Regions from separate parts of the Cupriavidus sp. H18C2 genome, predicted to be linked through region 2. Evidence: predicted binding sites of a transcription regulator. Region 2 holds the regulator's gene; the other holds the start of a gene.
The links. The regulator NrdR, encoded in region 2, represses ribonucleotide reductase genes. The targets are predictions, from matches to a motif close to CACNANATNTNGTG.

Region 1: a site for NrdR is predicted at 9,069-9,082, ahead of EPAKOI_RS13945 (ribonucleoside-diphosphate reductase subunit alpha). Genes of this name have one in related genera too.

Annotation. Positions count from the first base shown of each region.
Region 1 is NZ_CP186010.1:3,067,689-3,082,076, forward strand. Features, by position in the region: gene EPAKOI_RS13915 (recombination-associated protein RdgC) at 1-367, shown strand, start outside; gene EPAKOI_RS13920 (zinc-binding alcohol dehydrogenase family protein) at 427-1,392, opposite strand; gene EPAKOI_RS13925 (tripartite tricarboxylate transporter substrate binding protein) at 1,549-2,520, shown strand; gene EPAKOI_RS13930 (HipA domain-containing protein) at 2,540-3,859, opposite strand; gene EPAKOI_RS13935 (helix-turn-helix domain-containing protein) at 3,856-4,200, opposite strand; gene EPAKOI_RS13940 (ribonucleotide-diphosphate reductase subunit beta) at 4,553-5,746, opposite strand; gene EPAKOI_RS13945 (ribonucleoside-diphosphate reductase subunit alpha) at 5,878-8,823, opposite strand; gene ampD (1,6-anhydro-N-acetylmuramyl-L-alanine amidase AmpD) at 9,475-10,089, opposite strand; gene EPAKOI_RS13955 (sigma-54-dependent transcriptional regulator) at 10,082-11,734, opposite strand; partial or broken gene EPAKOI_RS13960 (histidine kinase dimerization/phospho-acceptor domain-containing protein) at 11,753-13,835, opposite strand; gene EPAKOI_RS13965 (PP0621 family protein) at 13,832-14,104, opposite strand; gene EPAKOI_RS13970 (cytochrome C assembly family protein) at 14,141-14,388, opposite strand, start outside.
Region 2 is NZ_CP186010.1:2,641,335-2,655,722, reverse strand. Features, by position in the region: gene EPAKOI_RS11945 (hypothetical protein) at 1-155, opposite strand, end outside; partial or broken gene pilV (type IV pilus modification protein PilV) at 256-471, opposite strand; gene nrdR (transcriptional regulator NrdR) at 749-1,216, opposite strand; gene glyA (serine hydroxymethyltransferase) at 1,369-2,616, opposite strand; ZMP/ZTP riboswitch at 2,797-2,899, opposite strand; gene ybgC (tol-pal system-associated acyl-CoA thioesterase) at 3,068-3,472, shown strand; gene tolQ (protein TolQ) at 3,469-4,152, shown strand; gene tolR (protein TolR) at 4,173-4,610, shown strand; gene tolA (cell envelope integrity protein TolA) at 4,629-5,696, shown strand; gene tolB (Tol-Pal system beta propeller repeat protein TolB) at 5,909-7,249, shown strand; gene pal (peptidoglycan-associated lipoprotein Pal) at 7,270-7,779, shown strand; gene ybgF (tol-pal system protein YbgF) at 7,798-8,553, shown strand; gene queC (7-cyano-7-deazaguanine synthase QueC) at 8,780-9,463, shown strand; gene EPAKOI_RS11885 (YeeE/YedE family protein) at 9,561-10,676, shown strand; tRNA gene EPAKOI_RS11880 (tRNA-Lys) at 10,737-10,812, shown strand; gene EPAKOI_RS11875 (hypothetical protein) at 10,993-11,880, shown strand; gene EPAKOI_RS11870 (diguanylate cyclase domain-containing protein) at 12,002-14,014, shown strand; gene EPAKOI_RS11865 (DUF3318 domain-containing protein) at 14,011-14,388, opposite strand, start outside.

The DNA of each region.
Region 1 (14,388 bases), 430 kb from region 2:
GGAGATCGAGCTGCAGTCGAGCAGCGAGAGCAAGGCCACCGTGCGCTACGTCCGCCATCCGCTCGACCCGGAGGACCTGCGCCGCCACATCGCCGCCGGCAAGCGCTGCACGCGCCTGGCGATGACGTGGAACGACCGCGTGTCCTTCGTGCTGACCGACGCCCTGGCCGTCAAGCGCGTGAATCCGCTGGACGTGATCAAGGAACAGGCCGACGCCACGCTGCACGACGAGGACGAGCGCTTCGACGCCGACTTCGCGCTGATGGCCGGTGAACTGGCCGGCCTGCTGACCGACCTGACCGACGCCCTGGGCGGCGAGCGCAAGACCGAGTCGGCCATCACCGACGCGCCGCGCAAGGCCGCCTGACCCCGGCCGTCCCCGGTCCCAACCCCGGCCTCACCGCCCCGCCCGACCCCGGCCCGCGCTCACTCCAGCGTCAGCACGACGCGCTGGCCGGTCTCGCCCACGCGCCGCCACGCCGCGGCCACCTCCTGCATGGCCATCTGCTCGGCGTCGACCGACAGGTGGCCCTCGCGCATGCAGCCCAGCACGTCCTCCACCAGCAGCCTCAGGTCTTCCGGGAGCGGATAGCTGGCGGGGCCGCAGCCCATCACCACGGCGCGGGAATCCCGCAGGGCCGACGGCGCCATCAGCACGCTCGGCGCCATGCGACGGTCGGCAACCGTCACGATCCGAGTGCCGTGGTCGCGCGCCGACGCCGGCGGGCCGCCCGCCTGCACCAGCGCCGCCAGCAGCAGCTCAAGCACCTCGCCCCACAGGAAATCCACGACCACGTCGATGCCTTCCAGCGCGAAGCCCGCGAACGCCTGCTGCAGGGTGGCGGGCGGCTGCGCCAGGTCGACCATCGCATCGGCGCCGGTCACGTGGGCCAGGTCGATGCGGTGGCCCACCACGATCACGCGCGCCGCGCCCTGCAGCCGTGCGGCCTGCACGGCCAGGCGCGCCGCCAGCCCCGCCGCGCCCAGGATCAGCACGGTCTCGCCCGGCGCCAGATCGGCCCGCACCGCCAGCGGCAGCCACGCCTGCACGGCCGGCCCGACCAGCGCGGCCGCGGCGGCCGACTCCACCTCGTCCGGCACCGGCACCGTCCAGTGCGCCGGCACGAACTCGGCCATTGCGCCGAACGGGCTGCGCTCGGCGCGGAAGTAGACGCGCTGGCCGTCCGCCAGGTAGCCCACGCCATCGCTGCCGCAGACATAGGGCAGTTCCAGCGGCATGCACGCGTGCAGGCCGCGCGCAATGGCCAGGTCCGCCGGCCGGATCACGGCGGCGCACACGCGCACCAGCACTTCGCCGGCACGGGGTTCGGGGTCACGGAAGCTCATGAAGCGTGGGGCTTCGCCCATCTGTTGCAGTACGACCGCTCGCATCGGAATGCTCTCCTTCGTTGATGTCCGCAGTCGATCGTAGGGACTCGGCGTCCCACCGTCTTTGAGCCGATTCTGAAAATGGCGCGCGTAGAATCGCGGGGAACGACGCCACGCACAAAGACGTCGCCATTTCGCCAAACAGTTGAGGAGACCCCCTTGAAGTTCTTGCGCCCCCACGCCGGCCTGACGCTGGCCACGCTGCTGCTCGCCGCCGTCGGCACCGCCCACGCAGCCTGGCCCGAGCGGCCGATCAAGCTGATCGTGCCCTTCCCGCCGGGCCAGGCCACCGACATCTTTGCCCGCGCGCTGGCCGAAAAACTCGGCAAACAGCTAGGCCAGTCGATCGTCGTCGAGAACCGCGCCGGGGCCGGCGGCAACATCGGCATGGAAGTCGCCGCCAAGGCGCCCGCCGACGGCTACACGCTGGTCATGGCCGGCAGTGCGATGGCGATCAACCAGACGCTCTACAAGAAGGTCAACTACGATCCGCGCCAGGATTTCGCGCCGGTCTCGGGCGTGTTCTCGGTGCCGCTGGTGTTCCTGGCCACGCCGCAGTCGGGCTTCGGCTCGCTGCGCGACCTGATCGCCAAGGCCAAGGCGGCGCCGGGCAAGTACAGCTACGCCAGCGCCGGCATCGGCGGCACGCAGCACCTGTCGGCCGAGATGCTCAAGGCGCAGACCGGCACCTTCATCGTCCATATCCCCTACAAGGGCAGCGGCCCGGCGCAGGCCGATTTCCTGGGTAACCAGGTGCCGCTGATGGTGGATTCCGTGACGGCCGCCATGCCGCTGATCCAGTCCGGCAAGGCCGTGCCGCTGGCCGTGACCACGGCGCAGCGGGTGCCGCAGCTACAGTCGGTGCCCACCGTGCGCGAGCAGGGGGTACCGGGCTTCGAGGCCTTGGGCTGGGCCGTGATGATGGCCCCGGCCGGCACGCCGCCCGCCATCGTCAGCCAGCTCAACGCGGAAACGGTGAAGGCACTGCAATCGCCGGAGCTGCGCAAGTTCATCACCGACCGCGGCTCGGAACCGATGCCGATGACGCCGGCGGATACCGGCAAGTTCGTGGACAGCGAGATCCGCAAGTGGGCGTCGGTGGTGAAGCGGTCGGGAGCGACGGCGGATTGAGCCGGCCGGTGTGGCGCGCTCAGGCCAGCAGGCGCGCCACGGTTTCGTCGATCACCACATGGCGGATGGTGCGCAGCAGCCGCGCTTCACCCGCGAACGTGGCGCGGAGTTCGGGCCGCGCGGCGCCTAGCCGGTCGTTCTCGTCCAGGGTCTCGGCCAGCAGCGCATCGGCGTGCGCCGGGATCATCCGCAGCATGTCGTCCACCTGGCGCGTGGCCGTGGGGCGCGTCAGGCCCAGCGACTGGCCGGCATCGACCAGCAACGTGCGCGTGAACCCGGCATAGCGCCGCTCGCCCGCGATGGGGCTGGTGAATTCGACCAGGTCCGGCCAGCGCTCGCGCGGGCTGTAGGCGCGGGTTTCGTAGGCGCTCTCGGACAACAGGTCGTAGTGCGGCGCCAGCGAGATGCCCTGGCGATCCACCAGGAAGCTCAGGTTCTTGAGGTGCGAATCGCCATTGCCGACCAGGATGCAGAACAGCAGCCAGCGGTAGATCCGCAGCCGCGCCGCGGCGGGCGCCCGGCACGCGTTGGCCAGCCGGGCCAGCGACACCAGCGACCATGCCGAGTACTTCATGGCCGGCGACAGGTTCAGCAACTGGCAGCCGTCGATGGCGTGCAGGCGCGTCGTCACGCCATTGGACACGGCCCGGTCGAAACGGCGGATCAGGTACACGGGCGCCGGCACGTAGCGACGCTCGACCTCGGGAACATCCAGTCCCACCCGGCCCGCCAGCCGCATGATGAACCACTCGTTGATCACCGAATACGGATAGTTGTCCGTCTGAGGATGGTCGGGCTTGAGAATGTGGGTCGACACGGCCTGCCCGCTGGGCTCGAACAACTGGCCGTCCCGCAGGACCACGGCCAGCTTGTGCTGCGCGCCTGCCAGGGACATCTTCTTGGGTGCATCGTGCGTCAGCGGGACGGTCGGCAGGTTGCGGATGCGCGTATCGAGTTCGGCGTCGGTGAGCGGCCGCAGCGTGTGGTCGGGCGGCGCGACGTCGTCCGGCCGGCGCAGCGTCAGCGATCCCGCCGATTCGCGTCCGTAGTATTCCAGCAGCGCGAAGGCGTCGTGGATGTCGCGCAGCCCGGCGTCGCGGGCCAGCAATGCCCGGGCGCCCTCTTCCGGCAGCAGATTGTCGAAATACCACTGGACCGCGCGCTCGGTGGCGCCGTCGGCCTGCGGACCGGCCTGCATCGGCAGGTGGGGGCTCAGCATGAACGCGGACGCGTCGGCCATCCACCATGGCGCGTACTCGAAACTCCAGAGATTGCCGTCCTCGCGCAGGGTGCCGACGACGCTGCCGTCGATCGATGCCAGCAGTTCGCGCCCGGTCATTCGATCTCTCCCGTCGAGGACGCTGGCGCCTGCGGGTCGCCGTCGCGGGTCCGGGCGCGCTGCCGGCGGGCGTCGGCCCTGCGTTCGGCGCGGGCCATTTGTTCGGCAAGCGCGTCGAGATCGGTGTCCGGGATGTCGACGGTCACCCGCACGCCAAAGCCCTGCAGGATCTGGAACAACTTGCCCCACTGGACGGTTTCCGCGCCCCGCTCGGCCTTGACCATGAACGATTCGCTGACGCCCACGGCGCCGGCGGCGTCGTCCTGGCGCAGGTTGGCCGTCTTGCGCGCGGCGCGAATCACGCCGCCGATATCCGAGGCTTGCTGGAGGGTGTATTGCATGATGGGGTGCGCCAGACTGTGCGATCGACTAGTTTCAACCAAGATAGCACCGGGAACCGAAAAAAACTAGTTGATCGCATGGTTTTATTGGCTTCCGCGCGATAAAACCATAAAAACCGTTTGATTGCACGGTTTATGGGACGGTTACCCACTTTTCAACAAAAAACCGTGCAGACGCACGGTTTAACCCCCCCTCCACACATTCCCGCCCCAAAAAGAAAAACGGACACCGGGCTCCCCGCCCGATGTCCGTTACACCCGTCCCGGCTGCCCTGGACTGTTCAATGCTTGTCGTTGTTACGCTGCAGCCGACCCTTCCATCGCGTAGCGCGTGGTTCGATCAGGTGACCGATCAGTCCCACGACAGCGCGCCGCCGGTCTGGTACTCGATCACGCGCGTTTCGAAGAAGTTGCGTTCCTTCTTCAGGTCGATCATCTCGCTCATCCACGGGAACGGGTTTTCCTCGTTCGGGAACAGCTGGTCCAGGCCGATCTGCTGGCAGCGGCGGTTGCAGATGAACCGCAGGTAGCTCTTGAACATCGGCGCGTTCAGGCCCAGCACGCCGCGCGGCATGGTGTCCTCGGCGTAGCGGTATTCCAAGTCCACGGCCTTCTTGAACAGCTCGGTGATCTCGGCCTTGAACTCGGCCGTCCACAGGTGCGGGTTTTCCAGCTTGATCTGGTTGATCAGGTCGATGCCGAAGTTGCAGTGCAGCGACTCGTCGCGCAGGATGTACTGGTACTGCTCGGCCGCGCCCGTCATCTTGTTCTGGCGGCCCATCGCCAGGATCTGCGTGAAGCCGACGTAGAAGAACAGCCCTTCCATGATGCAGGCGAAGACGATCAGGCTCTTCAGCAGCTTCTGGTCGTTCTCGGGCGTGCCGGTCTTGAACGACGGGTCGGTCAGGGTGTCGATGAACGGGATCAGGAACTCGTCCTTGTCTCGGATCGACTGCACCTCGTGGTACGCGTTGAAGATCTCGGCCTCGTTCAGGCCCAGCGACTCAACGATGTACTGGTAGGCGTGCGTGTGGATGGCTTCCTCGAACGCCTGGCGCAGCAGGTACTGGCGGCATTCGGGCGCCGTGATCTGGCGGTAGGTGCCCAGCACGATGTTGTTGGCGGCCAGCGAGTCGGCCGTCACGAAGAAACCCAGGTTGCGCTTGATGATGCGGCGCTCGTCCTCGGTCAGCCCGTTCGGGTCCTTCCACAGGGCAATGTCGCGCGACATGTTGATTTCCTGCGGCATCCAGTGGTTGGCGCAGCCGGCCAGGTACTTTTCCCACGCCCACTTGTACTTGAACGGCACCAGCTGGTTCACGTCGGTGGCGCCGTTGATCACGCGCTTGTCGGCGGCGTTCACGCGGCGCGTGCTCTGGGCGGCGGCGGCGTTCGGGTTGTTGCCGAGGATGCCGGCCGGGGCCGTGGCGGCCAGCGGCAGCACGCCCATCTGGTCAGCCGTGGCGGCCGGCGCGGGCGGGATGGCGGGTTGCAGGGCAGGCTGGGCCTGCGGGGTGGCTTGAACGTCGTCGTCCCAGCTCAGCATGTTGTGTTCTCCAAGATTCGATTAGGGGCGGCTCAGGCACCGCGCGTCGGCGAGCGATGCGCCGGCCCTCTCCCCCGGCCCCGCGCCCGCATGGCGGGAACGGGGAGCAGTCCGAGGGGGGATGCAATGTGTTACTGGCAGGCCTCGCACTCGTCGAAGCCGGGGTCGCCCGGGCGCATCGTGCAGACCGCGCCTTCGGCTTCCGGCATGGCCGGGGCCGACGCGGCTGCCGCGTCGATGGCCGAGCCGCCGGTGGCGCCCGACGACACCGCGTTCAGCGAACCGCGCGTGACCGTGGACTTCTCCACGTGCGTGGCGGCCATCGTGCGCAGGTAGTACGTCGTCTTCAGCCCACGCAGCCAGGCCAGCTTGTACGTGTCGTCCAGCTTCTTGCCCGATGCGCCGGCCATGTAGATGTTCAGCGACTGGGCCTGGTCGATCCACTTCTGGCGGCGGCTCGCGGCCTCCACCAGCCAGGTCGGCTCCACCTCGAACGCCGTGGCGTAGATGTCGCGCAGGTCTTGCGGGATGCGGTCGATGCGGGCCAGCGAGCCGTCAAAGTACTTCAGGTCGGCAACCATCACCTCGTCCCACAGGCCGCGCGCCTTCAGGTCGCGCACCAGGTAGTCGTTCACCACCGTGAACTCGCCCGACAGGTTCGACTTCACGTACAGGTTCTGGAACGTCGGCTCGATGCAGGCGGACACGCCGATGATGTTCGAGATCGTGGCGGTCGGGGCGATCGCGATGCAGTTCGAGTTGCGCATGCCGTGCTGCTTGATGCGGGCGCGCAGGCTGTCCCAGTCCATCGTCGACGACAGGTCCACGTCCAGGTAGCCGCCGCGCTCGTCGGCCAGCAGCTTCAGCGAGTCCTGCGGCAGGATGCCGCGATCCCACAGCGAGCCCTCGTACGAGCTGTAGCGGCCGCGTTCCTCGGCCAGTTCGGTCGACGCCTGGTAGGCGTAGTAGCAGACCGCTTCCATCGACGTGTCGGCAAACTTCACGGCGGCGTCGCTGGCGTACGGCGTGCGCAGCACGTGCAGGCAGTCCTGGAAGCCCATGATGCCCATGCCCACCGGGCGGTGGCGCAGGTTCGAATTGCGCGCCTTGTCCACCGCGTAGTAGTTGATGTCGATCACGTTGTCGAGCATGCGCATCGCCGTGCGGATGGTCTTCTGCAGCTTGGCGTGGTCCAGCACGTGCGTGCCGTCGGCCTGCTGCTTCAGGTGCGCCACCAGGTTCACGGAACCCAGGTTGCACACGGCGATTTCGCTGTCGTTCGTGTTCAGCGTGATTTCCGTGCACAGGTTCGAGCTGTGCACCACGCCCACGTGCTGCTGCGGGCTGCGGATGTTGCACGGGTCCTTGAACGTGATCCACGGGTGGCCGGTCTCGAACAGCATGCCCAGCATCTTGCGCCAGAGCTGCATGGCCGGCACCTTCTTGAACAGCTTCAGCTCGCCGCTGGCGGCCTTGGCCTCGTAGCCCAGGTACGCCTGCTCGAAGGCCTTGCCCACCTTGTCATGCAGGTCCGGGCAGGTGGACGGCGAGAACAGCGTCCATTCGCCGTTTTCCATCACGCGCTTCATGAACAGGTCCGGGATCCAGTTGGCCGTGTTCATGTCGTGGGTGCGGCGGCGGTCGTCGCCGGTGTTCTTGCGCAGCTCCAGGAATTCCTCGATGTCCAGGTGCCACGTCTCCAGGTACGCGCAGACCGCGCCCTTGCGCTTGCCGCCCTGGTTCACGGCCACGGCCGTGTCGTTGACCACCTTCAGGAACGGCACCACGCCCTGGCTTTTGCCGTTGGTGCCCTTGATGTGGGAGCCCAGCGCGCGCACGTTGGTCCAGTCGTTGCCCAGGCCGCCGGCAAACTTCGACAGCAGCGCGTTTTCCTTGAGCGCCTCGTAGATGCCTTCCAGGTCGTCCGAGACCGTGGTCAGGTAGCACGACGAGAGCTGCGAGCGGCGCGTGCCCGAGTTGAACAGCGTCGGCGTGGACGACATGAAGTCGAACGACGACAGGAGCTGGTAGAACTCGATGGCGCGGGCCTCGCGGTCCTTTTCCTCCAGCGCCAGGCCCATGGCCACGCGCATGAAGAACGCCTGCGGCATCTCGATGCGCTGCTCGTCCACGTGCAGGAAGTAGCGGTCGTACAGCGTCTGCAGGCCCAGGTAGTTGAACTGGAAGTCGCGCGACGCGTCCAGCGCGGCGCCCAGGCGGGCCAGGTCATAGGTGGCCAGCTTCTCGTCCAGCAGCTCGGCCTCGATGCCGCGCGCGATGAACTTCGGGAAGTACTCGGCGTACTTGGCCGACATCTCGGCCTGCGTCACCTCGGCGCCCAGGATCTCCTTGCGGATCGTGTGCAGCAGGATGCGGGCGGTCACCTGGCTGTAGGCCGGGTCCTTCTCGATCAGGGTCCGCGCGGCCAGGATGGCCGAATCGTAGACCTGCGTCATCGGCACGCCGTCGTACAGGTTCTTGAGCGTTTCCTTCAGGATCGGCTCGGCGCTCACGGCGCTGCCCAGGCCGCTGCAGGCGTTGTCGATCAGCGCGTGCAGCGCCACCAGGTCCAGCGGGCGCGAGGCGCCGTTGTCGGTCACGTTGAACGACACGCCGGATTCCTGCACGCGGGCCACGGCCTGCGCGTTGGCCTGCGCGCGCTCCTGGGTGCGCTTCTCGCGGTACAGCACGTAGGCACGGGCCACCTCATGCTCGCCCGAGCGCATCAGCGCCAGTTCCACGTGGTCCTGCACGTCCTCGATATGGAACGTGCCGCCGTTCGGGCGGCTGCGCAGCAGCGCGCGCACCACGTCCTGGGTCAGTTGCTCCACGATCTCGCGCACGCGCGCCGAGGCCGCGCCCTGTCCGCCGTTCACGGCCAGGAATGCCTTGGTCATGGCCACGGCGATCTTGTTCGGCTCGAACGACACCACGGCGCCATTGCGGCGGATCAGCTTGTAGTCCTGATACGAAACGCCTGCGGCGGCTGCGCCCTGCTGCGAGCCGGCTGCCGCGCCACCAATGCCGGTGGCGCCGGTTACGCCAGTGGTTTGTTGTTCGTTTTGGGCCGTTTGCATGAGGTAACTCCGGTTTTAACCCTGTAATGAGTGCTGTAGTTCTTCGACTGAGACGACAAAGTCCCTAGCAAAATGCGCTGTCTAAGACACTTGATTCCGGTGCTGCCAAATGCGAACCAAACTGCTCGTACGGACATTTTGCTAGGGACTTTCGGTACTACGCCGGCCCGGTGGCCTTGCCTGGCCCAGACGTCGCATCCTGCGGCGGCGCCTGCTGCACTTCCGGGCCGGTTCCCCGGCAGCACCACTAGATATTGTGGTGCCGATCAAAACTGGGCCTAAGTATAGTGAAACGAAAGCGAATGACCAGTCTTGACAAGTGCGTGGCGGCGTCCACGCCGGCGGGTGCGGCGGCGCCACATTCCCGCAAAGCGCGCTGCCTCAAGGCTTGGCGCCGTCACGTTCGGCGGCGCACACAATCCGGAAATAATTTTTATTGGGAATGGATCACCGATAGGCGCCCCGGAATCGGGCGGACAGCGTCCGGCCGGGGGCGCGATTGTAGCGGCGAATGCGCCGGAATGATGCGGCGCGCGGGCCGCTGCACCGCAATTTTTCACCGTGATGACACCCTGCGCCACGTAAGGTCTTCCGGCATCACTCCGGGTGCAAACGGTGCGTGCGGCGTTTGTGCAACACCGGGATAAATCCCTAGTCGGGGTCGTCGCCGGGGTGCCGGTAGGGCAGCAGGCTGCCAGGCAGTCCGGCCAGCCTGGCAAAACGGTCCCAGTCGAAATGGGGCCCCGGATCGGTCTTGCGCCCCGGCGCGATGTCGCTGTGCCCGGCCACGCCCCGGATCGGATAGGCCACCCGCAGCCCCGCCACCAGCGCGGCGGCCGTGTCGTACTGGGCCAGCGTGAACGGCTGGTCATCGGCGCCTTCGATCTCGATGCCGATCGAGAAGTCGTTGCAGCGCGGCCGGCCGCAGTAGTCGGACTGACCCGCATGCCACGCCCGCAGCCGGCATGGCACGAACTGCACCAGTTCGCCATCGCGGGCGATCAGGAAGTGCGCCGACACGCGCACGTCGCGGATCGTCTCGAAGAACGGATGCCGCGCCACGTCGAGCCGGTTCTGGAAGAACGCCTCGATGTCGCCCGTGCCGAACTGGCCGGGCGGCAGGCTGATGTTGTGGATGACCACCACGTCCACCGGCTCGCCGTCCGGGCGTGCGTCGTGGTTCGGCGACGGCACGCGGCGCGCGGCCGGCACCCAGCCGTCGGCGTCGGGCAGGAAGGCGTCGGGCGCGCCGGCCGTGTCAGGCATCGCGTCCCTCGCCTTCGGGCAGCGGCTCGCCGTCGTCGGTGGCGGCCTGCCCCTCGCGGCCCTCGCGCTCGTCGCGGATGCCGAGCTGCTGGATGCGGTAGCGCAACTGCCGGAAATTGAGCCCCAGCAGCGGCGCGGCGGCCGTGCGGTTGAAGCCGGTCTGCCGCAACGCGCGCAGGATCAGCTCGCGCTCCACGGCTTCGAGCCGCGCGGGCAGGTCGATCGGAAACGCGAGGTCTTCCAGCGCCGTGGCCAGCGGGTCGGGCGCCACGGCGGCGCCCGGCGCCGGGTCCGGCACCAGTTCGGGCGGCGGCGCGGCCGGCGCGGCCATGCCCGTCGACCCAGGCCAGCCGGCCGAGGCGCCCCAGGCGTGATAGCCGGCCTGAGCCGGCGCGGGCGCCAGCATCGGCGCCGGCGCACCGGCCTGCCAGAGCGTCGCGCGTTCCATGCCAGCGTCCAGCGGCCCCAGGTCGGCCACGGCGATTTCTTCCGATTCGGCGAACGCATAGGCGCGTTCGAGCAGGTTTTCCAGTTCCCGCACGTTGCCGGGGAACGGGTAGGCGGTCAGCCGCTCCAGCGCCGCGCGCGACAGCCGCTTCGGATGCGCGTCGCCGTAGCGCGTGGCCAGGTGTTCCAGGATGGCGTGGGCCAGCACCGGCACGTCCTCCACGCGCTCGCGCAGCGTCGGCATGCGCAGTTCCAGCACGTTGAGCCGGTAATAGAGATCCTGCCGGAACGATCCAGCCGCCACCATCGCGGCCAGGTCCTTGTGGCTGGCGCACATCACGCGCACGTCCACGCTGTCTTCCTTGCTGGCGCCGATCTTGCGCACGCGGCGTTCCTGCAGCGCGCGCAGCAGCTTGACCTGCATCGCCAGCGGCAGGTCGGCCACCTCGTCCAGCATCAGCGTGCCGCCATGGGCGGCCTGGAAGAAGCCGCCGCGCTCGGCGTCGGCGCCCGTGAAGGCGCCCTTCACGTGGCCGAAGAACTCGGCCTCCATCAGCGTCTCGGGAATCGCGCCGCAGTTCACGGCGACGAACGGATGCGCCGAGCGCGCGCTGATGGCGTGGATGGCACGCGCCGCGCGCTCCTTGCCGCTGCCCGATTCGCCGCTGATCACCACCGGCGCCATGCTGCGCGCCAGCCGCGACAGCGATCGCCGCACCTCGTTGATGGCCGCCGACACGCCCGGCAGCAGCCCCGCCGCGCGATCGGCCAGCTCCGACGCCTCCGCGCCCTGCCCGCCCTCCACCGGCGCGCGCTGCTGGCGCCCCAGCGCGTTCAGGATCAGCGTGCGCAGCTGGTCCAGCGACACCGGCTTGGCGATGTAGTCGAACGCGCCGGCCTTGAGCGCGTCCACGGCGTTGTCGGCGCTGCCATAGGCCGTGATCACCGCCACCGGCGTGCGTTCGGGCGACGCCGACAGCTGCCGCACGATGTCGATGCCCAGCCCGTCGCCCAGCCGCATGTCGGTCAGCACCAGGCTGTAGCGGCGCTCGGCCAGCCGCAGCCGCGCCTCGGCCAGCGAGCCGGCCATCACCACGTCATGGCCCATGCGGCGCAGCGAGATGTCCAGCAGCTCGCGCAGGTCAGCCTCGTCGTCGATGACGAGGATCGGATCGGGAGCGGGCGGTCGGGCTGGCATGGCGGTGTGGGTGTCCGGTTATTGTTGTGCGGTGCGCGGCGGCGTGCGTGCGGGGGCGGCAGTGGCGGTAGCGGTAACGGGGTGGGAGGCGATGGCCGCGTCGACCACGTCCGGCGCCTGCAGGCGCATCGTCAGCACGAACGCCTTGGCCGGCAGTGTATCGCGCGCCCCGCCGGCCAGCGTGCCGGTGTGCTCCAGCAGCGCGTCCAGCACGATGGCGCCGTAGCGCACCTGCGCGTCATTGGCCCCGCACAGCTCGCGCGCCATGAACAGGCCCAGCCCCGTGCCCTGCGGATTGCTGGTGAAAAACGGCTCGAACAGGCTGCGCTGCTGGTCGCGCGCCACTTCGGCGCCGTCGTTCCAGACGATCAGCTCCGCATGGTGCTGGTCCAGCGCGTGGGCCAGCATGCGGATTGCGCCGGGCAGCCGGCTGCAGTAGCGCCAGGCGTTGTCCAGCAGATTGCCCAGCACCTGCTGCAACTGCGCCACGTCGAAGATCACCGGCCCCTGCAGGTCCACCGTCACGCGGATCGCATTGGCGTTGACCTCGGCGCGGGTGCCGGCGCGCGCGCGCATTTCCAGCCGCCAGCGGTCGACGATCTCGGGCAGCGCCTGCGCCAGGTCCACGGCGCTCTGGTCGGTCCGGGGCCGGCGCGATAGCTGCAGCACGTCGGACACCACCTGGTCCAGCCGCCGCACGTTGTCGCTGATGATCCGCAGCAGCCGCGCGTCGATGTTGCCCTCGCCGCCGCCCGAATCGGCCAGCAGTTCGTTGGCCTGGCTGATCGCGGCCAGCGGGTTGCGGATCTGGTGCGCCACGCTGGCCACCAGCCGGCCCATCGCGGCCAGTTTTTCCTGCTGCACCTGCTCGGCGATGCGTTCCCAGCTTTCGATATGCACCAGCACCGTGTCGCGCATCTCGCTGCGCAGCAGCGTCTCGTCCTCGGGGCTCCACGCCATGGCCTCGTTCTGGGCGATGGCCAGCCGCAGCCGCGCCGCGCCCTCGGGCGACATGTCGTGCAGGCCGGCCGTGTCGCCGCCCAGCGTGGACACACCGCCCAGCGTGGCCCGCAGCCCGGCCAGCCCCGGCAGCACAAAGCGCAGCCGCAGCCGCGTGTGCAGCATCGGCGCGCGGCTGGCCGACGGGCGCGATGGCAGCGGCAGCAACTGCAGGATGCGCGGCACGTCGTCCTTGCGATGAATCCAGTCGCGCAGCATTTCCATCAGCGGCTGCAGCCGCGGGATGCGGCGCAGGTCGAACAGCACGTTCTCGCGCTCGCCGGCGCGCACCTGCCCCTGCTTGATCCGCTCGTGCGGCTGCACGCCCAGCAGCACGAACGCGGCCGGGTTGGCCGCCACCACGGCACCGTTGGCGCGCACCAGCATCACGCCGTCCTGCATGTCGTTGACCATCAGCCGGTTCACAAGCTGCTGCAGCCGCAGTTCCTGCTCGCGGGCCAGCGCCAGCTGCTCCTGGGCGATCTGGCGGTTGGCCAGCGTGTACATGACCAGCGCGGCGATCATGAAGACCAGCCCGAACAGCCCCGATCCCAGCAAGTTGGCGTCGGCCTGGCGGGCCAGCAGCGTCTGGGCGAAGGGGTTGAACATCACCAGCATCGCCGACACGGCCGCCGTGAACAGCGCGAACAGCAGGCTGGTCAGCGCGCCGGCCTCCAGCGCGGGCAGCAGGAAGATCATCGCCAGCCCTTCGCCGTGGCTGCCGGCGCCGCCGAGCACCAGGTAGATGGCGGCGAGCAGCAGCAGATCGACGATGACCTGGGCGCGCACGCGCAGGTGGAAGTGGCGCCGCCACAGTGTGCCGAGCAGCGTGGCCAGCGCGATGCAGAGATACGGCACCACCACGGGGGATGGCCGCCGCGGTGCGGGCGCTGGTGGCGATGCCGACCATCGACACGGCGCTGCTGCCGCGCTCCAGCGGCAGCCAGGCATAGCCCAGCAGCAGCAGCGCCACGGCGGCGCGGGTCCAGCAGAAGTAGCGCAGCAGGCGCCAGTGGAAGTCGGGCGGCTCGGGCTGGCGCCAGAGCGCGGCAAGCAGGTGCCAGCCGCTCAGCCTGGCCCAGGCCGACGGCCGCCGCGTCATGCGCCGCCCTCGCCGGCGGAATCGGGCAGATGGCTGCGGCGGCAGTAGTGCAGGCCGTGCCAGGCAATGGCGTCGCTGCCCGGCAGGTGCACGCCGCATTGCGCGCACTGGACCATCGGCTCGGACGACCCGTCCGCGCCGTCCGCCCGGGCGGCCTCGCGCCGCGCCTGCGCCTGGGCCTGCTCGTCACCTCTCTGCGCGCTGGCGCGCGCGCGCAGCCACCACAGGATGCCCAGCACGACAGCCAGCAGGAGTAAGATTCTTGCCATGGATTGGAACGGTACGAGAGAAGACGGCGCGCCCGGTCAGGTGATCCGGTGCAGCACCACCTCGATGACGAAGCGGCTGCCGACATAGGCCAGCAGCAGGATGGCGAACGACGCGATGACCCAGCGCAGCGCCGTCCGCCCGCGCCAGCCCCGGAAGCGCCGGCCGACCAGGATGCCGCCGAACATCACCCAGGAGATGATGGCGAACACGGTCTTGTGGTCCACCCGGAACGCGCGGGCGAACAGTTGCTCCGAGAACAGGAAGCCCGACGCGATGGTCAGCG
Region 2 (14,388 bases):
AAGCGTGAGACCCAGCCGATCTTGACGACCAGCGGCGTAGCCGTGGCGCCGCCGGGTCCCACGGCGCAGCCCCAGTCGTAACCGGTATCGAGGTTGAAAGCCGTGGCGTCGCGGCAGACCACTGCGCGGCCCTTGGGCAGGTTCGCGGCGATCATGCGAGCCCATTCGGCCTGGTCGAACGCCGCAGTCAGGGGGGGCGCAGGTCTTGGCGTCGCCGGTGCACGGCGTGACGTAGGGATTGGCGTTGTCGGCGATGGCGGGCGCGCCATTGCTGGTGTCGAACTTGTCGTAGGCCCCGGCCCGGGTCAGCGCGTCGTTCGCGCGCATGCGATCCGCCATGTCGTTGGCGATCTGCAGCGCCACGATGTCGTAGGAAGATTGCTGGGCGAAGCGGAAAGACTTGACGAGCAGGTTGGCCACGCCGAGCACGCCGAAGGCGAGCACGACGATAGCAACCAAAGCTTCAAGCATGGTGAAGCCGGCTGCCTCCCGGCAGCGGAATTGACCCATTTGTAACTCCCGTCCAAAAAACGACAGTTCTTTTTTGTTCTTTGCGCGGCGCGCTGGAATTCTGTGTGCGTCCGGGCCTCTGTCGGGACCGGTTCCGCTGGCGGCTGTTTGTTGCCGCGCTGCCGTTCGTGCCGGTTCGGTTTGGTCCGATCCGGTCCGACGGGAGCGCGCGCCCGCTCGCCCGCCTCCTTACCCAAAGGAGGCTAGTGCAGATTAGACAGCTTTTTTGGCCAAGTGGCTACCCCTTTCGTGGGGTAGGGGTTGAAAACTCGTCGAGTACGTCGCGGAATTCCGACACATCCTCGAAGCTGCGGTAGACCGAGGCAAAGCGGATGTAGGCAATCTTGTCCAGCTTGCGCAGTTCGCGCATGACCAGCTCGCCCACCTGGCTGCTCGAAATTTCCTTCTCGCCCAACGCCAGCAGTTTTTCCTCGATGCGCAGGATGGCTTCGTCGATGGCCTCGGCCGATACCGGCCGCTTGCGCAGCGCCAGGCGCATGGAATCCTTGAGCTTGGCGCGTGTGTAGTCCACCCGGGAGCCGTTTTTCTTGACGATGGCCGGGAAGAACAGTTCGATGCGTTCGTAGGTGGTGAAGCGGCGATCGCAGGCTTCGCAGCGGCGGCGGCGGCGTACGGTTTCGCCGTCTTCCGAGACGCGGCTATCGAGGACCTGGGTATTGGAATGACCGCAGAAGGGGCATTTCATGCCTGACCACCTGAAGAAATGTGCCAGCCCGCATTTTGCATCTTTGAATTCTGCTGCGGGATTGCGGCGGGTCAACCGGCGCCGCCGCCCGGAGGCGGCGGCGCTGTTGGTGCGTACTGACTATCGGTACGCGGAAGGACCGTCGCGGCCGATCAGCCGTACACCGGGAAGCGGCGCGTCAGCGCCGACACCTGCTCGCGCACGCGGGCGATGTTGGCGGCGTCGTGCGGGTTGTCCAGCACGTCGGCGATCAGGTTGGCCACCTGGCGTGCTTCTTCTTCCTTGAAGCCGCGCGTGGTCATGGCCGGCGAGCCCAGGCGGATGCCCGAGGTCACGAACGGCTTTTCCGGGTCGTTCGGGATGGCGTTCTTGTTGACCGTGATATGCGCGTCGCCCAGGATCTTCTCGGCTTCCTTGCCGGTGATCTGCTTGGCGCGCAGGTCCACCAGCATCACGTGGCTTTCGGTCTTGCCCGACACGATGCGCAGGCCGCGCGAGATCAGCGTCTCGGCCAGCACGGCGGCGTTCTTCACCACCTGCTGCTGGTAGGTCTTGAATTCCGGTTGCAGCGCTTCCTTGAACGCGACGGCCTTGCCGGCGATCACGTGCATCAGCGGGCCGCCCTGGATACCCGGGAAGATGGCCGAGTTGATGGCCTTCTCGTGCTCGGCCTTCATCAGGATCACGCCGCCGCGCGGGCCGCGCAGGCTCTTGTGGGTGGTGGTGGTCACGAAGTCGGCGTGCGGCACCGGGTTCGGGTAGACGCCCGCGGCGATCAGGCCGGCGTAGTGCGCCATGTCGACCATGAAGTAGGCGCCAACTGCCTTGGCAACCTTGGCGATGCGTTCGAAGTCGATGCGCAGGGCAAAGGCCGAGGCGCCGGCGATGATCATCTTCGGCTTGGTCTCGTGGGCCTGCTTTTCCAGCGCGTCGTAGTCGATGTCTTCCTGGGCGTTCAGGCCGTAGCTGACCACGTTGAACCACTTGCCGCTCATGTTCAGGGCCATGCCGTGCGTCAGGTGGCCGCCTTCGGCCAGGCTCATGCCCATGATCGTGTCGCCCGGCTTGAGCATGGCGAAGAACACGCCCTGGTTGGCCTGCGAGCCCGAATTGGGCTGCACGTTGGCGGCTTCGGCGCCGAAGAGCTGCTTCACGCGGTCGATGGCCAGTTGTTCCACCACGTCCACGTACTCGCAGCCGCCGTAGTAGCGCTTGCCCGGATACCCTTCGGCGTACTTGTTGGTCAGTTGCGAACCCTGGGCGGCCATCACGGCCGGCGAGGTGTAGTTCTCGGAAGCAATCAGTTCGATATGGTCTTCCTGGCGCTGGTTTTCTTTCTCGATGGCGGCGAAGACTTCGGGATCGATCTGTTCGATCGTGAAACGGCTGCGTTCAAACATGGCGTGACTCGTCTGTAAAAAGGAAAGCGGACGGCAATGTCGATATGAAGATCGGTTGCGGATCGGCGTTCGGATGGAAGCGGGAAAACTTCGCGGATAGGGCGCGCGGGGAAGGCACTGGCGTCCAGCATCGTGGGCCGCAACGCGCGGCGGGCCGATGCAGGGCGCACCCTGCTTCCCATTCGCTGCCCAGGCGAGCGGCAGGCGCTTGCAACTTCACGCCCAAAGATCTTGCGCTTCCTCGTGGTAGTACCCACTGACTTCGCCAGTCGCGCAAGGTGGAATGGTTGCCGCAGAGTTTATGCGAACGGGCCGCTTGCCGCAACCCGCGAGGTCAAGCCCGGGGCCGCCGTGCGGCCTGCGCGGCCAAGGGCTTGTGGCGCATGGCTCGCAACTTGCTGTTGCAAAGTCGCGTACGGGTTAACCAGTGCGCTCCGTTACAATGCGGGCCATGCCAAATTTCGTGTGGCCGCTGCGCGTGTACTGGGAAGACACCGACGCTGGCGGCGTGGTGTTCTACGCCAACTATCTCAAGTTCTTCGAGCGGGCGCGGACCGAATGGCTGCGCTCGCTCGGCATTGAACAACAGACCCTTGCCGATGCGTCCGGCGTGGTCTTCGTCGTACGCAGTACCGCGGTGGAATACAATGCGCCCGCCCGGCTGGACGACCAGCTGGAGATCCGTACGCTCGTCGAACGGGTCGGGCCGGCATCGGTCCAATTCGCCCAGGAAGCCTGGCGAGGGGACGTGATGCTGGCCAGCGGCAAAATCCGTGTGGGATGTGTCGATAAGGCCACATTCCGTCCGGCCCCGATTCCTGCTCCTGTTCTCGCCACTATTAAAAACGCTCGATGAATCCGGTGACCGTCACACAAGACCTGTCGATCATTTCGCTGGTCCTTCACGCCAGCCTGCTGGCACAGGCCGTCATGGCCCTGCTGCTGGTGATGTCCCTGTTCTCGTGGACCTACATCTTCCGCAAACATCTGGCGCTGCGCGCGGCGCGCACCCAGACCGAGGGCTTCGAACGCGATTTCTGGGCCGGCGGCGACCTGCAGGCGCTCTATAACAGCGCCGTCAACAACCGCCACAACACCGGCGCGCTGGAACGCATTTTCGAATCGGGCATGGGTGAATTCCTGAAGGCCCGCGAGCGCAGCAACGACGCCGGCGCGCTGCTCGACGCCGCCCGCCGCGCCATGCGCGCCGCGTACCAGCGCGAGATGGACGTGCTCGAATCCCACCTGCCGTTCCTGGCGTCGGTGGGCTCGGTCAGCCCGTACATCGGCCTGTTCGGCACGGTCTGGGGGATCATGAACGCGTTCCGTGGCCTGTCGAATGTGCAGCAAGCGACGCTTGCATCGGTGGCCCCCGGCATCGCCGAGGCGCTGGTCGCTACCGCGATCGGCCTGTTCGCCGCCATCCCGGCCGTGATTGCCTATAACCGCTATGCCACCGAGATCGACCGGCTGGCCATCCGGTTCGAAAGCTTCATGGAAGAATTCCTGAACATCCTGCAGCGGCAGACCCGCTGAACCGACTGGGGAGCACAGCCATGGCAGCCATCCAGCGCCGGGGCGGTTCGCGCCGCCGGGCCAGCGCCGACATCAATGTCGTGCCGTATATCGACGTGATGCTCGTGCTGCTCGTCATCTTCATGGTGGCGGCACCGATCGTGAACCCGGCCGTCGTGGACCTGCCGTCGGTGGCCAACGCCACGCCGCAGCAGCAGACGCCGCCGATCATCGTCACCGTGCACGAGGACGGCCAACTCACCGCGCGCGGCAAGGAAAGCTCGGGCGGGTCGTTCGAGCGCAAGCTCGACAAGCGCGGCCTGATTGATTTCGTGCACCAGCGCCAGAACGAGAATCCGGACCAGCCGGTGGTGATCGCCGCCGACAAGGCCGTCAAGTACGAAGCCGTGCTGGACGTCATGTCCGTGCTCAAGGCCGATGGCGTCAAGCGCGTCGGCCTGATGGTCAAGTCCAAGTAAGCGTCATTGCGTCCCAAAGTGGCCAGCATCCCGTCACGTCATCCGCAGCCAGGCCCTTCGCGCGCGAAGGCCGCCGCCTATCCGTATCAGCCGGTCAAGGAACGCGGCACGACGCGGTCGTTCCTGCTTGCGCTGCTGATGCACCTGTTGCTCGGCATCGTGCTGTACTACGGCGTGCACTGGCAGAGCAGCACGCCGGTCGGCGCCGAGGCCGAGCTGTGGGAGGAAATTCCCGACGTCACGCCGGCGCCGCCGCCGCGTCCGGTGGAGCAGCCGGTGCCCGCGCCGCCGCAGCCGGCCGTGCGCAGCAAGGTCGAGGAAGAGGCCGACATCGCGCTGGAACAGAAGAAGCGCAAGCAGGCCGAGGAGGCCGCCGCCCGCGAGGAAGCCGCGCGCCGCGAGCGCGAGCGCAAGGAACAGGAACAGAAGGAAGCGCAGCGCAAGGAAGAACAGCGCCAGCAGCAACTGGAGGCGCAGCGCAAGGAAGACGCGAAGAAGAAGGCTGACAAGGAAAAGGCTGACAAGGCCGCCCTGGCCGCGCGCGAGAAGGAAAAGGCCGAGCAGGAGCGCAAGGACGCCGAGGCCAAGGCGCGCGCCGATGCCGACAAGCAGGCCAAGGCCAAGGCCGACGCCGAGCAGAAAGCCAAGGCCAAGGCCGACGCGGACGCCAAGGCCAAGCGCGAAGCCGCGGCCAATGCGCAGCGCAAGTCGGAACTGGCGCGGCTGCAGGCGCTGGCCGGCGGCGGCAGCGCCGCGTCGAGCGGCGGCGGTGTCGGCAGTGCTACGGGCTCGGGCGCGGGTTCGGGCGGCAAGGCGTCGCCGGGCTATTCGGACCGCGTGCGCCGTCGCGTCAAGCCGAACATCATCTTCAACGGCGACGTGCAGGGCAATCCGGCCGCCGTGGTGGCGGTGCGGCTGGCGCCGGACGGGTCGATCCTGTCCAAGCGGCTGGCCAAGTCCAGCGGCGACGCCGACTGGGACAACGCCGTGCTGCGCGCCGTGGAGCGCTCTGACCCGCTGCCGCGCGACGAGGACGGCAAGGCGCCGTCGTTCGAGTTCACCATCACGTTCCGTCCGAAGGACTGACAGGGCGGAGCGTCGAGTGCCATGATTTGCAACATAATGCAACCTTCATCGTTGGCCGCGAGTCCGATCGCTACCATGAACGGTTGCCTGACGCGGCCGGCAGCGTGCAACACGCGCGCACGACGGACATGCGCCAAGCTGCATGCCGTCCGTGCCGACGTGCTTGCTGTGCCCGCCGTACCGATGAATCCTGAAATCGACTGAGGAGCAGCATGCGAAAGCTTTGGGCCCCTAACTGGCTGTCCCGACGCCAGACCACCACGATCACCCGCGACCAGGGCCGCCACGCGCTGATGGCGTGGCTGGCGGTGGCGCTGATGTCGGCCGGCGCGGCGCACGCGCAACTGAACGTGGAAATCACGGGCGTTGGCTCGAACCAGTTCCCCGTGGCCACGGCCAACTTCCAGGGCGAAGGGCAGGGCGCGCAGAACCTGACCGCCGTCATCCGCGCCGACCTGGTCAACAGCGGCCGTTTCCGCAATATCGATCCCGCCGGTGCCACCGTGCCCGAATCGGCCCAGGTGGACCTGGGTAGCTGGAAGGCCAAGGGCGCCGACGCGTTCGTGGCCGGCAGCGTCACCCCGAGCGGCAATGGCCAGTACGAGGTGCGCTTCCGCCTGTACGACACGGTCAAGGGCCAGAGCCTTGGCGGCCTGGCATTCAACGTGTCGCAGAGCCAGCTTCGCGTGACCGCGCACAAGATTGCCGACTACATCTACGAAAAGCTGCTGGGCGAGCGCGGCGTGTTTGCCACGCGGTTGTCGTACGTGTCGAAGGTGGGCAGCCGCTACCAGCTTCTGATCTCCGATTCGGACGGCCAGAACGCCCAGGTGGCACTGTCCAGCAGCGAGCCGATCATCTCGCCGTCGTGGTCGCCCGATGGCCGCCGCGTGGCCTACGTCTCGTTCGAGGCCAAGAAGCCGGTGGTGTACGTGCATGACCTGGCCACCGGCAAGCGCACGCTGGTATCGAACCAGAAGGGCAACAACAGCGCCCCGTCGTGGTCGCCCGATGGCCAGCGGCTGGCCGTGGCGCTGTCGCGCGACGGCAACACGCAGATCTACCTGGTCAACGCCGACGGCTCCGGCCTGCGCCGCATCACGCGCAGCAGCGCGATCGATACCGAGCCGCAGTTCTCGCCGGACGGCCGCAGCATCTATTTCACCAGCGATCGCGGCGGTGCGCCGCAGATCTACCGGATGCCGGCCTCTGGCGAGGAATCCGGCGCCGCGCAACGCGTGACGTTCAAGGGCAACTACAACGTCAGTCCGCGCGTGTCGCCGGACGGCAAGTACCTGGCCTACATCTCGCGTTCGGGCGGATTCCGCCTGCAACTGCAGGACCTGTCCAACGGTGATGTGACTTCTCTCACGGATACGTCCAACGACGAAGCCCCGAGCTTCGCCGCCAATGGCAAATACATCCTGTATGCCACCCGTGTGGGCGGCCGCTCGGTTCTGGCGGCGGTCTCCACGGACGGCCGAACGAAACAGGTTCTGTCGCTCCAGTCCGGCGAGGTTCGCGAGCCGTCCTGGGGTCCTTTCATGCAGTAGAAAAAGAGGAGTCTCTCGCCATGTCCCAAATGATGACCAAATCGCTCGCCCTGGCTGCCCTGCTGGCCCTGGGCGCCTGCAGCTCCGGCGTGAAGCTGGACGACGCTTCGAAGGCCGGTACCGGCACGGGCGGCGCCCAGACCGATCCGCGCGCCGTGGCGCCGGTGGTGGCCGCCGATCCGCTGAACGACCCGAACAGCCCGCTGGCCAAGCGCAGCGTGTACTTCGACTTCGACAGCTACTCGGTCAAGTCGGAATACCAGGGCGTGCTGCAGTCGCACGCGCAGTACCTGGGCACCAACAAGAGCCGCAAGATCCTGATCCAGGGCAACACCGACGAACGCGGCACCAGCGAGTACAACCTGGCCCTGGGCCAGAAGCGTGCCGAGGCCGTGCGCCGTTCGATGGCGTCGCTGGGCGTGCCCGAGTCGCAGATGGAAGCTGTGAGCCTGGGCAAGGAAAAGCCGAAGGCCACCGGCCACGACGAAGCCTCGTGGGCTGAGAACCGTCGCGCCGACATCGTCTACTGATCCACGGAATAATCCTTCATGAATGCTCGCGTTTCCACCCTGCTGTGGCTGGCCGCTGTATCTGGCGGCCTGCTGGCAGCCAGTTCCGCCCACGCCGGCGTGTTCGACGACGACGAGGCGCGCAAGGCGGTGATCCAGCTCCGGGACCAGTTCAACGGTTTCCAGGCCACGGCATCGCAGCGGATCGACCAGAACAGCCGTCAGCAGCTTGACATGCAGAACCAGCTTGAGGGTCTGCGTCAGGAAGTGGCACGGCTGCGTGGCCAGAACGAGGTGTTGCAGAACACGGTGGACACGCTGCAGAAGCAGCAGAAGGATTACTACGCCGACCTCGACGCGCGCCTCAAGAAGTTCGAGCCGCAGCAGGTGACCGTCGACGGCAAGGAAGGGCTTGCACAGCCGACCGAAAAACCCGAGTACGACGCCGCGCTGAAGCAGTTCCAGTCGGGCGATTTCAAGGGCGCGGGCAACGCCTTCTCGGCGTTTGCGAAGAAGTACCCGCAGAGCCCGTACCTGCCGCTGGCCCAGTTCTGGCTCGGCAATTCGCTCTACGCGCAGCGTGACTACAAGGGTTCGACTTTCGTGCTGCAGAACATGGTGCAGCAGTACCCGACGCATGCGAAGGTACCCGATGCCATGATCGCCATCGCCAACAACCAGCTGGAAACGGGCCAGAAGGCACAGGCCCGCAAGACGCTGGAGACGGTGGTGTCGAAGTATCCCGGCACCGAAGGCGCCCAGGCCGCCAGCAACCGGCTGAAGACGCTGAAGTAACCGGTATCCGCAGCAAGGCAGTCAGGAAAAGCCCGCGACGTTCGCGGGCTTTTTCTTTTGGGGGGGGGTGGTGGGTAGGTGGGAGACCGGCCGGCGGCTGGCTTCCCTCTCCCGCATGCGGGAGAGGGAAGCAAGGCGGCAGTCAGGCCAGGCAACCGCGCTAAAATACGCGATTCGCCCATCGAGGCGTGACTACAGCGCGCTTGTTCCGCGCGCACCGCACATCATGATCCAACGCGCAATCGTCCTGTTATCCGGCGGCCTGGACTCCGCCACCGTGCTCGCCATGGCCAATGCGGCCGGGTTTGAAACCTACGCGCTGTCGATGCGCTACGGCCAGCGCCATTCGTCCGAACTGGACGCCGCCCGCAAGGTGGCGGCCGCGCTGGGCGCGAAGCGGCACGAGATCATCGACCTGGACCTGCGCCGCTTTGGCGGCTCGGCGCTGACCGACGATGCGCTGGACGTGCCCACCGCGGGCGAAACGGGCGGCATCCCGATCACCTACGTGCCGGCCCGCAACACGATCATGCTGTCGCTGGCGCTCGGCTGGGCCGAGGCCATCGGCGGCCGCGACCTGTTCTTCGGCGCCAATGCCGTGGACTACTCAGGCTATCCCGACTGCCGCCCCGAATACGTGTCGGCCTACGAGACGCTGGCGAACCTTGCGACCAAGGCCGGCGTCGAGGGCGACCGGTTCCGCGTCCACGCGCCGATCATCGACATGACCAAGGCGGACATCATCCGCGCCGGCGTGAAGCTGGGCGTCGACTACGGCCTGACCGTGTCGTGCTACAAGGCCGACGACGAAGGCCGCGCCTGCGGCGTGTGCGATTCGTGCCGCATCCGCCGGGCCGGTTTCGAGCAGGCCGGCGTGGCCGACCCCACGCGCTACCAGACCGCCGCCTGACGGGCCGGCTGACCAGACAAGAAGGGGCGCCGCCGAGCGCCCCCCGCACACCGCGGTACCCAGAACACCAAGACGTTCCACGAGCTATCCCCGAGACATGCCCGACATCGACATCCCTGCGCTCACGCACACGGTCCTGCTGAGCACCTTCGTCCTGACCTTCCTGTTCGGCGCCGTCCTGCAGCGCACGCATTTCTGCACGATGGGCGCCATCTCGGACATCGTCAACATTGGCGACTGGAGCCGCATGCGCATGTGGATTCTGGCCATCGGCGTGGCGATGATCGGCACGGGCGTGCTGGCGTGGGCCGGCCTGATCGACCCGACCAAGACGATCTACACGTCGGCGAAGCTGGCGTGGCTGTCGGCAGCCGTGGGCGGGCTGATGTTCGGCTTCGGCATGGTGCTGGCGTCGGGCTGCGGCAGCAAGACGCTGGTGCGCGTTGGCGCCGGCAACCTGAAGTCGCTGGTCGTGTTCGTGTTCCTGGGGCTGTCGGCCTACATGACGCTGCGCGGCCTGTTCGGCGTGGTGCGCGTGAATACCGTTGACGCAGTGGCGGTGGCGCTGCCGTCGACGCAGGACCTGCCGTCGCTGGTGGCGCAGGCCAGCGGCATGGCGCGCGGCACGCTGCAACTGGTGCTGGGCGGGGCCATCGGCGCCGTGCTGGTGGTCTGGGCGCTGCTCGGCAACGGTTTCCGCACGTTCGACAACCTGCTGGGCGGGCTGGCCGTGGGGCTGATCATCGTCGGCATGTGGTACGTGTCGGGCCATCTGGGCTACGTGTCCGAAGACCCGAACACGCTGGAGGAACTGTTCGTCGGCACCAACAGCGGCCGCATGGAAAGCCTGAGCTTCGTGGCGCCGTACGCCTACACGCTGGACTGGCTGATGTTGTTCAGCGACAAGAGCAAGGTGCTGACCATCGGCATCGTCAGCGTGATCGGCGTGATCGCCGGCGCCGCGGCCTACGCGCTGGCGTCGCGCACGTTCCGCTGGGAAGGTTTCGGCAATGCCGAGGACGTGGCCAACCACATGGTCGGCGGCATCCTGATGGGCGCCGGTGGCGTCACGGCGCTGGGCTGCACCATCGGCCAGGGGCTGTCGGGCGTGTCGACGCTGGCGGTCGGCTCGTTCATCGTGTTCGCAACGATCATGGTGGGCGCCGTGCTCGCCTTCAAGTACCAGATGTGGCGCCTGGAGCGTATGGCGTGACGCCGGCGGCGTCTTGACACCCCCAGGGGGCCTCCCTATAATCGCGGATTCAGTTTTTCCGGGTCGTTAGCTCAGTCGGTAGAGCAGCGGACTTTTAATCCGTTGGTCGCGTGTTCGAGTCACGCACGACCCACCAGCATTTCCTCAAAAGGGCCTGTGGCGCAAGTCACGGGCCCTTTTGCTTTTGGCGCGCGAAATGGCGCCTTGGTGGCGTGCCGGGCGTCCATGCGCTACCGCACGTAACAGACCCGGCATCGTGCGGCGCCGCTGCCTAGAATGGATGCTCCCGTTCGAAAAAGGCCGAAGCGTTGATCCCATGAAACGGATGGCAAGCCGCCTGGCTCTCTTCGTTGCCCTGGTTCTGTGGGGCGTCAATGTGGCGTGGGCGTCTGATATCGCCTGCCCGACCACGTTCCGGGGGCGCTGCGACGTCTCGGCGCCGGCCGGCACGGCCTGCCAGGACACCGCGCGGATCCATCCGCACGGGCGGCAACTGATCTGCGAATACGCGATGCTGCACGAGAGCTACGAGGCGATCTACGCCGACCAGCAGCGCGGCCGCCATGCCGGTACGCTGAGCCGCGCCGAACTGGACGCCTGGCGCCGCAAGCGCGACGCGTGCACGACGGTGCGATGCCTGGACCAGTTGTTCGCCAGCTGGCACAGCGGCCGGCGCGGGCCGGCGCTGCGCGACGCGCCGGCCAGGCCGCCGACGCTGGCCGACACCCGCCCGGCGCCCCGGCGTGCGATGCCGGCGCCCCATCCCGCCACGGTCCACGGCGACGCGGTTGTCACGCCCGCTGTCGACACCGATGCCGACCTTGCGATGATCGACCTGGCCGCGTCGGCGTCCGACCCGGCGACGCCGAGTTTCGAGCCGGCCACGCTGTCGCTGCGCGATTCCCTGCCACCGCTGCCGCCGCGCGGGCCACGCCCCGACCGGCCGGGCCCGGCATCGGCCTTTACGTGGATGGCCTGGGTGCTGGTGCTGCTGGCGGGCGGCGGCGCGTTCTACTGGCTGGTCATCCGCAAGCAGGCGTCGCGCTATCTGGACGCCGCGTTCGCGTCGGCGGCCAGCGGCCTGTCGTGGCTCAAGACCCTGCCGATGCTGGCGTTCATCCTGACCGGCCTGGCGCTGCTCAATGGCGCGCTGCTGGTCTTCCTGCTGGGCGGATGGCGCCCTCACGTGCCCGGAATCAATTAACCAGTCTGAGTTAGAGACACCCCGCAACGCCTCATTGACAATGCAACCAGACACGGCCGCCAGCAGGCGACCGGGGTGAAATCTTCGACAGCCGGAAAGCGTCCGGCGCGGGAAGTCTCGGATGCAGCAAGCTGGTGGCGGGCGTCGCCTGCCGGCCAACGAGCACGTACTGCGTGTCGTCTGGCCGTTTGTCCCCGTGGTGGTGGCGTTGGCGCTGTTCTGCATCGCCAGCGTCGACGTGCTATCGGCGGCGCGGGGCTTCGTGGCTGGCGAGAGCCTCTGGACCAAGGGCCAGAAGGCGGCCGTGCTGCACCTGCTGCGCTATGCCGAAACGCGGCGCGAGGCCGACTACCAGGCCTACCTGGCCGCCATCGCGGTGCCGCTGGGCGATCACCGCGCCCGCCTGGAACTCGAAAAACCTGACTATGACCGCGCCGTGGCCGTGCAGGGCCTGCTGACGGGCGGCAACCATCCCGACGACATTCCGGCCATGATCCGCCTCTATCGCTATTTCCGGCAGGTGCCGGAGATCGACGAGGCGATCTCGATCTGGACCACCGCCGACGCCGAAATCGCGCGCCTCGACGCGCTGGCGCGGCGCCTGCGCGCGCGCGTGAACGAGCCCGGCTGCGACGCCGCCTGCGTGGCGCCGCTGCAGCGCGATATCGCCGACATCGACGCGCTGCTCACGCCGATGGAGGAAGCGTTCTCGAACGCGCTGGGCAAGGCGTCGCGGCGGGTGCGGGTGCTGCTGATCTGGTGCGCGGGCGCGCTGCCGGCGCTGCTGCTGGTGTGCGGCTACTGGCTGTCGACGCGGATGATGCGCCGCCAGCGGCTGCTGCAGCAGGCGCTGGCCGTCAGCGAGGAGCGGCTGCAGCTTGCCGTGGCGGGCAGTACCGACGGCCTCTGGGACTGGCATCCCCATCGCGGCGAGCTGTACTTCTCGCCGCGCTGCGCCGAAATGCTCGGCTACGCGCCCGACGAACTGCCGCACGCGCGCGAGACGCTGCTGGCGCTGATGCATCCCGACGACGTGCCGGAATTCGAGCGGCGGCTGGATGGCCATGTCCGCAAGGGCATGCCGTACGACGTGGAGATGCGTCTGCGCCGCAAGCACGGCGGCTACCTGTGGGTGCGGGCGCGGGGCCGCATGGTGCGCGGGGCCGTGGGCAAGGCCCGGCGCATGGCCGGATCGCTGAGCGACATTTCCGAGCGCAAGCGCTTCGAGGCGCAGTTGTTCGCCGAAAAGGAGCGCGCGCAGGTCACGCTGCACGCCATCGCCGACGCGGTCATCACGACCGACGTCTGGGGCCGGATCCAGTCGCTGAACCCCGTGGCCCAGACGATGACGGGCTGGACCGACGCCGAGGCCGCCGGCTGCTTCCTGCAGCAGGTCTGCCAGCTACACGACGAAGCCACGCAGGCGCCGGCCAACGACCTGGTGCCGCGCGCGCTGGCCGGCAACTGGCCCAGCCAGGTCGTCATGCTGCTGCGCCGGCGCGACGCGGCCGAGCAGGACGCGACCACGGCGGTCAAGCTGTCGGTCGCGCTGATCAGGGACAAGGCGGGGCAGGCCATCGGCATCGTCGTGGTGCTGCACGACGTCAGCCTGGAGCGGGCGCAGGCGGCGCAGCTTGCCTACCAGGCCAGCCATGATCCGCTGACCGGGCTGGTCAACCGGCTGGAATTCGAGCGGCGGCTCGATGCGGCGGTGTCGCGGGCGCAGCACGCGGGCAGCGTCCACACGCTGATGTACCTGGATCTGGACCAGTTCAAGGTGGTCAACGACACCTGCGGCCACGCGGCCGGCGACGAGCTGATCTGCCAGCTTGCCGATGTCATGCGCCAGCAACTACGGCGCAGCGACACGCTGGCGCGCCTGGGCGGCGACGAATTCGCGGTACTGCTGGAGTATTGTGGCGCGGCCGACGGCGAGCGCGTGGCCGAGACGCTGCGCGCCGCCATCGCCGACTATCGCTACCGCTGCCGCGACCAGGCGTTCGCGGTGGGCGTAAGCATCGGCCTGGTAACCATCGACGAACGGACGGCCAGCCGCGAGGCGGCGCTGGGCGCGGCCGACACGGCCTGCTACCGCGCCAAGCGGGAAGGGCGCAACCGGGTGCGGGTGGGCTAGGGGGCGACGGGCGGCGGCGTGGCCGGGGCCGGCGGCGAGGGCACCAGCGGGTCGCGGAAGCCGGTGTCGAGGGTCACGGTGGAGCCGGACGTCGTCGGCACGACCACCACGCCGGGCTTGCGCGGCTGCGACGCCTTCCAGGTCTTGTATCCCCAGTAGCCGGCGCCGGCCAGCATGCCGACCTTCGACAGCTTCCAGGCGATGCGGCCGACCGGGGTGCGGCGCAGCAGCGGCAGGGCCAGCGTGATGGCCGTGCTCAGCACCGGGTAGTCGCGCGTGATGCCGAACAGCTTGAGCCAGCCGCCGGGCCGCGTCATGCGCGGCAGCCACGTGCCAAGGTTAGCCATGCGGCGGGCGCCGCCCCGGACCTGCCG